DNA from 4 places in the Sporosarcina sp. Y352 genome. Region 1 is predicted to be linked to each of the others. Evidence: riboswitches for the same ligand, from Rfam matches in the RefSeq annotation. Region 1 holds a riboswitch; each other region holds the start of a gene.

Region 1 (2,205 bases):
AGTCACTAAGTCACACAAAAAGCTATCCAGAAAAACCGTTAAGAAGTAACGAAGAAACCCAACCAAATTTAAATCGGCTAATTTTCTGTAATCCGAAAGTACCAAGAGTGCCTATTTCACTCACTTCCTCACCTAATTAAAAGCTTTGCCAAAACTGAAGACTTCTAGTTCTTTTCTCATAACCATATTAAACATTCAAACATCGTATATCTTACTCAATATAGTAAAAAATCACAAAATTATATTTTCAGACATTGACTTATCTAAATGGATAGACTAGTATGAATATCAATTACATAGCTAAAACTCTTATAAAGAGAGGCGGAGGGATTGACCCTGTGAAGCCTCGGCAACCATTGAACAGTGTTCAAACGGTGCCAATTTCAACAGATTTATTATGAATCTGACAGATGAGAGGTTTTGCACGCGATATTTGTCATGCGGCGACCTCTTCTTTTAGGAAGGGGTCGTTTTTATATGGCAGGGGCGTTTATTATAACGAAGAGGGGGATTATGATGACTCAGAAAAAAGTTGAATTGGCAACATTTGCGGGTGGGTGTTTTTGGTGTATGGTGCAGCCGTTTGATACGCAACCCGGTATTGAAAAAGTAGTTTCCGGTTATATTGGAGGCGTCACTGAAAATCCGACGTACGAGGAAGTGCGTGCGGGGGTTACGGGACATACGGAAGCGGTGCAAATCACATATGATCCGACAGTCTTTTCTTATGAAAAACTAGTAGACATCTATTGGCAGCAAATTGACCCGACGGATGCAGATGGTCAGTTTGGCAGTCGTGGAACTTCTTACCGCACGGCAATCATTTACCATCATGAGGAACAGCGACAGGTTGCGGAACGCTCAAAAGAGGCGTTAATCCAAAGTGGTCGCTTTGAAAAACCAATTGTTACTGAAATCGTTGAAGCCACAATCTTTTATCCTGCCGAGGACTATCATCAAGACTATTATCAAAAGAACCCAGAAAAATATAAAGTCTTCAAAGAAGAGTCGGGAAGAGCGCCCTTCATTCGCGAGAATTGGAATGAAAAATTGGTAGAGGCGTCACTTAAAAAGTAAATAGTTTTAAAGTATAGTTGACACATCGGAATAGATGGATTATTATGAATATCAATTACATAAACAAAACTCTTATAAAGAGAGGCAGAGGGACTGGCCCTTTGACGCCTCAGCAACCATTGAATTCATTCAAACGGTGCCAATTCCAGCAGATGTCGTTCGTCATCTGACAGATGAGAGGTTTTGCCTACAAACTACGTGTTGCGGCGACCTCTTAGTTCACAAGAGGCCGCTTTTTTGTAGTCGATCATCAGACTAGACGTTGTGACCGTCACTCAGAAAAAAAGGAGGATGCGCAATGGTTTTGAAAGTGAATGATGTAGTTAAAATCGATGCGATTACGCAGGCGCTGAAAGGTTTGGATTTTGGAGAGGTACACATTACCATCCATGAAGGACAAATCGTTCAAATCGATCGAACTGAGAAAAAACGGTTCCCAGTACTGAAAACTGAAAATAAGAAGTGAAGCTGACCGGACAACCGGAGGCCTCTTGACTTTCACGATATTGTTCAAAGACAATATTGCGAATTGCTGGAGGCCTTTTTTGTATATAAATTAGAAATTTAGGGGGAATAGAAGATGAAAAAAGTGTTTAGAAATTTATTGCTTATTGCAATTAGTGTACTGGTATTGGCGGGGTGCGGGTCTGCATCTGCGGATGATGAAAAGAAGATTAAGATCGGCGCAACAGCGGGTCCTTATAGTGATCAATTGAAGGAAGGGATTATTCCTATACTTGAAAAAGACGGCTTCGAGGTTGAGATTGTCGAGTTCAATGATTATATCCAGCCGAACAATGCGCTAAATGAAGGAAATATCGATGCGAACTTATTCCAAAATCGAAACTATTTAGTGAATTTCAATGAATCCCATGACATGGACCTCGTACCTGCATATGGCGTTCCGACTGCTCCAATTGCACTTTATTCGGACCAACATACAGCTCTTGAGGATGTGAAAGAAGGCATGACGGTGACGTTGCCAAACGACCCGACAAACCTGGCAAGATCTTTGAACATGATGGAAGACTACGGCTGGATCACAATCTCTGAGGATGTTAATCCGATAACAGCTTCCGAAAAAGACGTGGAAACCAATAAATACAACTTGAAAATCCAACCACTGGA
Region 2 (2,205 bases), on a different contig from region 1:
TTAGATGTTTTCTTTTTAAAAACTGTAGAAACCTGTTTCTCGCTACGGTTTTTCATCCGACGGAAGTTCTCGATATGTTTCCAAATTGCGATGCCGAATAATAATACTGCCGCTATAATGGGCCCGTATCCTTCTGCCCAAACTGCCATCGCGATGAGCGTCACGTACAGCATCAGCACGCCAAACACGAGAAAGTCTGTTACTAGCGCCACGATGACAAATAATGCAAAACCAACGAGTCCAACCTTCCAGTCGATGGCGAGCAGCACGCCAATAATCGTGGCGGTTCCTTTGCCGCCGTTGAACTTCATATAAAACGGGAAGTTGTGCCCAATCACGGTTGCAGTACCCGCGAGGAATAATAGTAAAGCTACAATTTCTCCTGGAAGTCCTGCATTCTCTGCAAAATATCTCACAAATAGGACAGCTACTGCACCTTTACCGATATCGATTGCAGCAACCAGTGCGCCGAATTTTTTCCCGAGAACGATTGTGGCATTCGAAGCACCGGCATTTTTCACCCCGGTTTCTTTTAGGTTAACGCCCGAAATTATCTGTGCGACAACCGATCCATGTAAGCAACCGATGGCATATCCCGAAACTAGTACACTTGTAATCCATAACCACATAACCATTCCTCCAAAACATTGGTAAATTAATTGTAACATTAGAGGTAAACGCAAGGTTCAGAAAAATTATTTAATAATCTCTTGACTTTGTCTCGCGCTATCTACTATACTATGTCACAAGATGGAAAACTGAATGATACAAACTCTTATCAAGAGCGGCGGAGGGAATAGGCCCTGCGATGCCCGGCAACCGACAAGCGACCAGCTTGTAAAGGTGCTACTTCCTACAGATCGGTTCGATGGATCTGAAAGATAAGGGGAGGAAAAAGCGAAAGCGTAACCCTCTTCTTAAGCGAAGGGGGTTATTTTTTATTTCCAAAATACCCCCAGCGCCTCCGCGGATCACAATCAATTCCATCTAAAAAACTTTGGAGGTAATGACTTTGACAAAACTTAAACCCGAAACACTTCTTCTACATGGTGGACAAAAACCCGATCCTGTAACAGGTTCTCGTGCAGTTCCAATTCATAGAACTTCATCATTCGTATTTCGTGATACAGAACATGCTCAAAAATTGTTTGGACTGCAAGAAGCAGGCAACATCTATACGCGTATTACAAATCCAACCGTTGCTGTTTTTGAAGAACGTATTGCACTTCTTGAAGGAGGAACGGCGGCAGTTGCGTTATCTTCAGGAATGGCGGCTATTGCATTTTCAATCTTAAATGTCGCAGGCGCAGGTGATGAAATTGTCGCGGCAAGCAATTTATATGGTGGTACGTATAATCTATTTGCTAATACGCTTCCGCGTTACGGCATCAATGTAAAATTTGTCGATGTAACGGATCCTGAAAACTTCCGCGCAGCGATTACAGATAAAACAAAAGCTTTATTTGCAGAAACAATTGGTAATCCAAGTTTACATGTGCTTGATATTGAAGCGGTTGCGGACATTGCACATGAAAACGGTCTACCACTTCTTATAGACAGTACGTTTGCATCTCCATACGGTTCAAATCCAATCGAATTTGGTGCAGATGTCGTGATCCACTCTGCAACGAAATGGATTGGCGGACATGGTACAACAATCGGTGGAGTTGCTGTTGATGCGGGTACGTTTGATTGGACACAAGGACGGTTCCCAGGCTTTACTGAGCCGGATGAATCTTACCATGGCCTTCGTTATGGAATTGACACTGCAGGCGCGGCGTTTGCCACTAAGCTACGTGTTCAATTGTTGCGAGACTTTGGGCCTTGCTTGGATCCGGATAGTGCCTTTAACTTCTTACAAGGACTTGAAACACTGCATCTGCGTGTGACAAGACATAATGAGAATGCTATCAAAGTGGCAGAATTCTTGAAACAGCATCCATCTGTTGAATGGGTAACGTATACTGGGAACGAAGATCACCCATCATATGACCTTGCGAAAAAGTATTTGAAAAACGGCTTCGGCTCCATTATCGTTTTCGGCATCAAAGGCGGGCGTGAGGCTGGTCGAAACGTAATTGACAACGTTAAAATCTGGTCGCACGTAGCTAACGTTGGCGATGCAAAATCCTTGATCATCCATCCTGCATCAACGACGCACCAGCAGCTTGGCCCTGAAGATTTGAAAAAATCAGGCGTTACCGA
Region 3 (2,205 bases), on a different contig from region 1:
TATGGGAAATGTTTCCTTGGACGATATTGACACCCACATCGTATTTCCGAATGAGACTTGCGAGCACAGGTTGTTCCGTCTGCTCACCAACGAACACAAGCTTGATAAGTGTACCTGTTGGAAATTCATCCTTAATATGCGCCATTGCCTGCTTCGCTTCCGCGGGCTCCGTCACTTGAGAAACAAATCGCTTCGTAATGGCCTCTTTTGGCGATTGGAACACATCGAGTACGTCCCCCATCTCGACAACTTTCCCAGCTTCCATGACTGCAACCCTATGGCAGATTTTCCGGATTACGTGCATTTCATGTGTGATGAGAACAATCGTCAGTCCAAGCCTTTCATTAATACCAGTCAGAAGATCCAGTATCGAATCCGTCGTTTCCGGATCAAGAGCAGAAGTCGCCTCGTCGCAAAGTAGGACTTCAGGGTCGTTTGCAAGTGCACGAGCTATCCCTACACGCTGTTTCTGACCGCCCGACAATTCTGATGGATATGCATTTTCTCGACCAGTCAAACCAACCAGTTCAATCAGTTCCGCCACTTTCTTTTCGCGCTCGGCTTTTCGCACACCCGCGATTTCAAGAGGGAATGCAATATTGTCTTTCACCGTCCGCGACCACAGCAAGTTGAAATGTTGAAAAATCATACTCACTTTCTGCCGCGCTTCCCTCAACGCTTTGCCTTTGATAGCCGACATTTCCAAACCGCCGATATTCACACTTCCTGAAGTAGGCATTTCTAGACCGTTCAACAGTCGAATCAAAGTACTTTTTCCAGCGCCACTATAACCGATCACACCGAAAATTTCACCATCAGCTATTTCGAGTGATACATTTTCAACCGCTGTAATACTGCCGGGTCCTTCACCGAACCGTTTATTAATATCCGTTAATTGAATCATTGATTTCACCTCTGAAATTTTGTCTATGTAAATTAAAATTAAGAATTCTTTCGTTGTCTTATGCCTGTCGGGGGCCGGCAGGATGCAGGTCATGCAACCGTTGCGACAGGACGTCGCGAACTTAGGTTGCGTTCCTTTAGCGGCGCCTTCTGCTTTTCTGGTGTCTAGCTACAGGCGCCAGCCCCTCGGGTCATAAGCCATACCGGCTGTGCGGCAAAGTGCGCCGCTTCGCCAGCATGTCTTATGCCTGTCGGGCCTAACCGGCGCCTTCCGCTTTTCATGTGTCTAGCTGCAGGCGCCTTCCGCTTTTCTGTACAAAAAAAACCTTCCTGCAGACGGGCAGAAAGGCTTTACGTTATCATAAAATAAACGTTTGTCCAATCTCTCATCTCTCAAAGTATGCTATGCACTTTGTGTGATTTGGCACCATTTCACTTTCGTGACGGTTGCCGGGCTTCGTAGGGCACTATCCCTCCACCTCTCTTAATAAGAGCGACTTATTCAATTGTTGGTTAAGTCGTATTATATCAAATTCCTGTCTTGATTGTCAATCAATCAATTCCAACAGATACGGGACTGACTGAAAAGCATAGACTTTATGTTGTAAAACGCCATCCTTCTGTATCAACAAGCAAGGAACGCTTTCAATTTCATAGTCAATTGCCATAGATTGCACATAGTTCAAATCCGCTTTCCCGATTGGCATTTCCGGTTTCATGACAGAAATGACGTTCATCATTTTAGAAGCGACTGCACATGTACCACACATCGGTGTATATAAATAAAACGCAGAATCGGGTGAGTCCTTCAAAGTTGCCTCCCACTGTTCGCGTGTCCAATTTTCCATTTATCTTACATCCTTTAAAGTAAAAATTCGGGTCGGATTTTGAATTCCGCATCTTGTAGTATTTCAGCTAACACTTTATACGGGGTCGTCTCCACTTCCCGGTACTCTTTTTCTGTATATAGATGGATTGCTGCTGGAAATTCTCTTTTAAATAATATACGCGTTTTTTCACCATCTTCATCAGCATCGACAAAAACATACAGGTCCTGTTCTTCATAGGGCGCAAGCAACTCTTCAAGCCGATATGGGCTTACTGTACCGTTCGTACAAATGATTTTGACTGACTCCGCAAGTATACGCGCTAATCTTTTTCTATCCGAACCGCCCTCTACTATGATGATTTTTTCATCCGACAAGAGAGTTCCTCCTTCGCAAATCGACAGTAAGATGCAAAAAACGCCGGAATTATTCCGGCGCTCAGTTAAATCAAATACGCCTCGGCGTATTTGCGCCC
Region 4 (2,205 bases), on a different contig from region 1:
AATCGATACAGGTTGAGCTACACCGATTGCATAAGCCAACTGGACTTCACAGCGGTCTGCAAGTTCTGCTGCAACGATGTTTTTTGCAACATAACGAGCCGCGTATGAAGCTGAGCGGTCCACTTTTGTAGGATCTTTCCCCGAAAATGCCCCACCGCCATGACGTGCATAACCGCCATACGTATCAACAATGATTTTACGACCAGTCAGACCCGCATCTCCTTGAGGTCCACCTATTACAAATCGGCCAGTCGGATTGATGTAGTACTTTGTTTCTTCATCAATTAGATTAGTTGGTACAACTGGATTAATAACGAATTCCTTAATATCACTTTGAATCTGCTCAAGTGTCACTTCAGGATGATGTTGTGCTGAAATAACAATCGTATCAATTCTAACCGGTATATTATTTTCATCATACTCTACAGTCACTTGCGTTTTCCCATCCGGTCTTAGGTACGAAAGTGTTTCATCTTTACGTACTTGTGCAAGTTTAAAGGATAGTTTATGGGCTAAGCTGATTGGTAATGGCATCAGTTCTGGTGTCTCATTACAAGCATAACCAAACATCAAACCTTGGTCGCCTGCTCCAATATCTTCAAGTTCGTCATCCGTCATTAATCCTTCACGCGCTTCAAGTGCTTGGTCAACACCCGCAGCAATATCGGCTGATTGTTCATCGATCGCAGTGAGAACTGCAGACGTTTCCCAATCAAATCCGTATTTCGCTCGAACGTAACCAATTCCTTTAACAGTTTCGCGCACAACTTTTGGAATATCGACATATGTAGTCGTCGTGATTTCACCTGCTACGAGTACCAGTCCTGTAGTGATTGTCGTTTCACATGCTACGCGTGCATTTGGATCTTCCTCCAAAATAGCATCAAGGATAGCATCTGAAATTTGGTCGCACATTTTGTCTGGATGTCCTTCAGTTACCGATTCTGAAGTAAACAGTCGGCGGTTAGTCATGTCTTTTCCTCCTTATATCCTACGAGATTGATACGGTACTCATATGTCCCATGTAGAGTCCTCCCGGATTCAGGAAAGACTACAAGCCACTGCGAGCTCTATACACGAGGATAAAGGGCTAAACAAATTAAAAAGCCCTTCGCTCACGTACTAATACATGAGGAAAGGCATGATTTTAAAAGCACCTTTCACTCTTATCATACAAGGACTGTGCCTTGCTACAGGTTTGGCACCTTTGCGCAGACAAATAAGTCATTGCAGGTTGCCGGGTTTCATTGGGCCTGACCCCTCCACCAGCTCGGGATAAGAGTATCCGTTCAACTATATATGCTACGAAAAAACTTGTTCCCTGTCAAATTTCTTTGCCGATTTTACATCTAATTGCTTGAGATTTTGATTAATATAGATTATTATTCTTAATGTGTTATACTATTTAAGAAATGTGATGACATGACACCCAATTATATGGGACTATGAGTAAAGGACGGTACATAATTATGATTACAGCAAAGATTAGCGACGATCTAAATAACCTTCTTTCCGGTGAAAATATAAAAATTCAACTTTCAGTACCACAACTTGTTGAAAAAGCGATATCACGTGGAGAAGCTCAACTGACTTCCGATGGAGCAGTCACGGCTCAAACAGGGAAGTATACAGGTCGTTCCCCTAAAGATAAATATATTGTCGAGGAAGCGTCCTCCAAAGACAAAATCGATTGGGGCAGCGTAAACCGTCCGATTTCATCTGATGTATTTGACTCATTATATAATAAAATGCTTACACACTTAAAAGTTAAAGACGAACTGTTCGTCTTCAAAGGATTCGCTGGTGCAGATCCAGCTTCACGTCTATCCATTCAAGTCGTGAATGAATTTGCTTGGCATAACCTATTCGTCCATCAATTGTTTATTCGCCCGACTGAAGTAGAGCTCTCGAAACACGAAGCGCAATTTACTATCATTTCAGCTCCTTCTTTTAAAGCGGATCCTGCAGTTGACGGTACGAATTCCGAGACGTTCATTATTGTGTCTATGGAAAAACGCATCGTTCTCATTGGTGGTACTGAATATGCTGGTGAAATGAAAAAAGCAATCTTCTCTGTCATGAACTACTTCCTACCTGAGAATGGCATCATGCCGATGCACTGTTCTGCGAACGTCGGCGAAGAAGGCGATGTCGCTTTGTTCTTCGGTCTTTCAGGAACAGGTAAAACAACACTTTCAGCTGACG

What was found. A riboswitch is a leader RNA that binds a small molecule or an ion and turns the genes downstream of it on or off. The one in region 1 is predicted to bind S-adenosylmethionine.
Region 2: it holds a riboswitch for S-adenosylmethionine, as region 1 does, so the genes downstream of both, AC1TO6_RS09150 (O-acetylhomoserine aminocarboxypropyltransferase/cysteine synthase family protein) here and AC1TO6_RS15080 (YezD family protein) in region 1, are expected to answer to the same signal.
Region 3: it holds a riboswitch for S-adenosylmethionine, as region 1 does, so the genes downstream of both, AC1TO6_RS14125 (methionine ABC transporter ATP-binding protein) here and AC1TO6_RS15080 (YezD family protein) in region 1, are expected to answer to the same signal.
Region 4: it holds a riboswitch for S-adenosylmethionine, as region 1 does, so the genes downstream of both, metK (methionine adenosyltransferase) here and AC1TO6_RS15080 (YezD family protein) in region 1, are expected to answer to the same signal.

Annotation. Positions count from the first base shown of each region.
Region 1 is NZ_JBXCJE010000009.1:96,143-98,347, forward strand. It holds SAM riboswitch class I at 307-417, shown strand; gene msrA (peptide-methionine (S)-S-oxide reductase MsrA) at 517-1,077, shown strand; SAM riboswitch class I at 1,147-1,257, shown strand; gene AC1TO6_RS15080 (YezD family protein) at 1,376-1,543, shown strand; gene AC1TO6_RS15085 (MetQ/NlpA family ABC transporter substrate-binding protein) at 1,658-2,205, shown strand, end outside.
Region 2 is NZ_JBXCJE010000004.1:322,359-324,563, reverse strand. It holds gene AC1TO6_RS09155 (glycerol-3-phosphate acyltransferase) at 1-629, opposite strand, end outside; SAM riboswitch class I at 773-888, shown strand; gene AC1TO6_RS09150 (O-acetylhomoserine aminocarboxypropyltransferase/cysteine synthase family protein) at 1,013-2,205, shown strand, end outside.
Region 3 is NZ_JBXCJE010000008.1:58,054-60,258, forward strand. It holds gene AC1TO6_RS14125 (methionine ABC transporter ATP-binding protein) at 1-904, opposite strand, end outside; SAM riboswitch class I at 1,287-1,397, opposite strand; gene AC1TO6_RS14130 (thioredoxin family protein) at 1,452-1,751, opposite strand; gene AC1TO6_RS14135 (toprim domain-containing protein) at 1,766-2,107, opposite strand.
Region 4 is NZ_JBXCJE010000001.1:545,603-547,807, forward strand. It holds gene metK (methionine adenosyltransferase) at 1-972, opposite strand, end outside; SAM riboswitch class I at 1,164-1,282, opposite strand; gene pckA (phosphoenolpyruvate carboxykinase (ATP)) at 1,470-2,205, shown strand, end outside.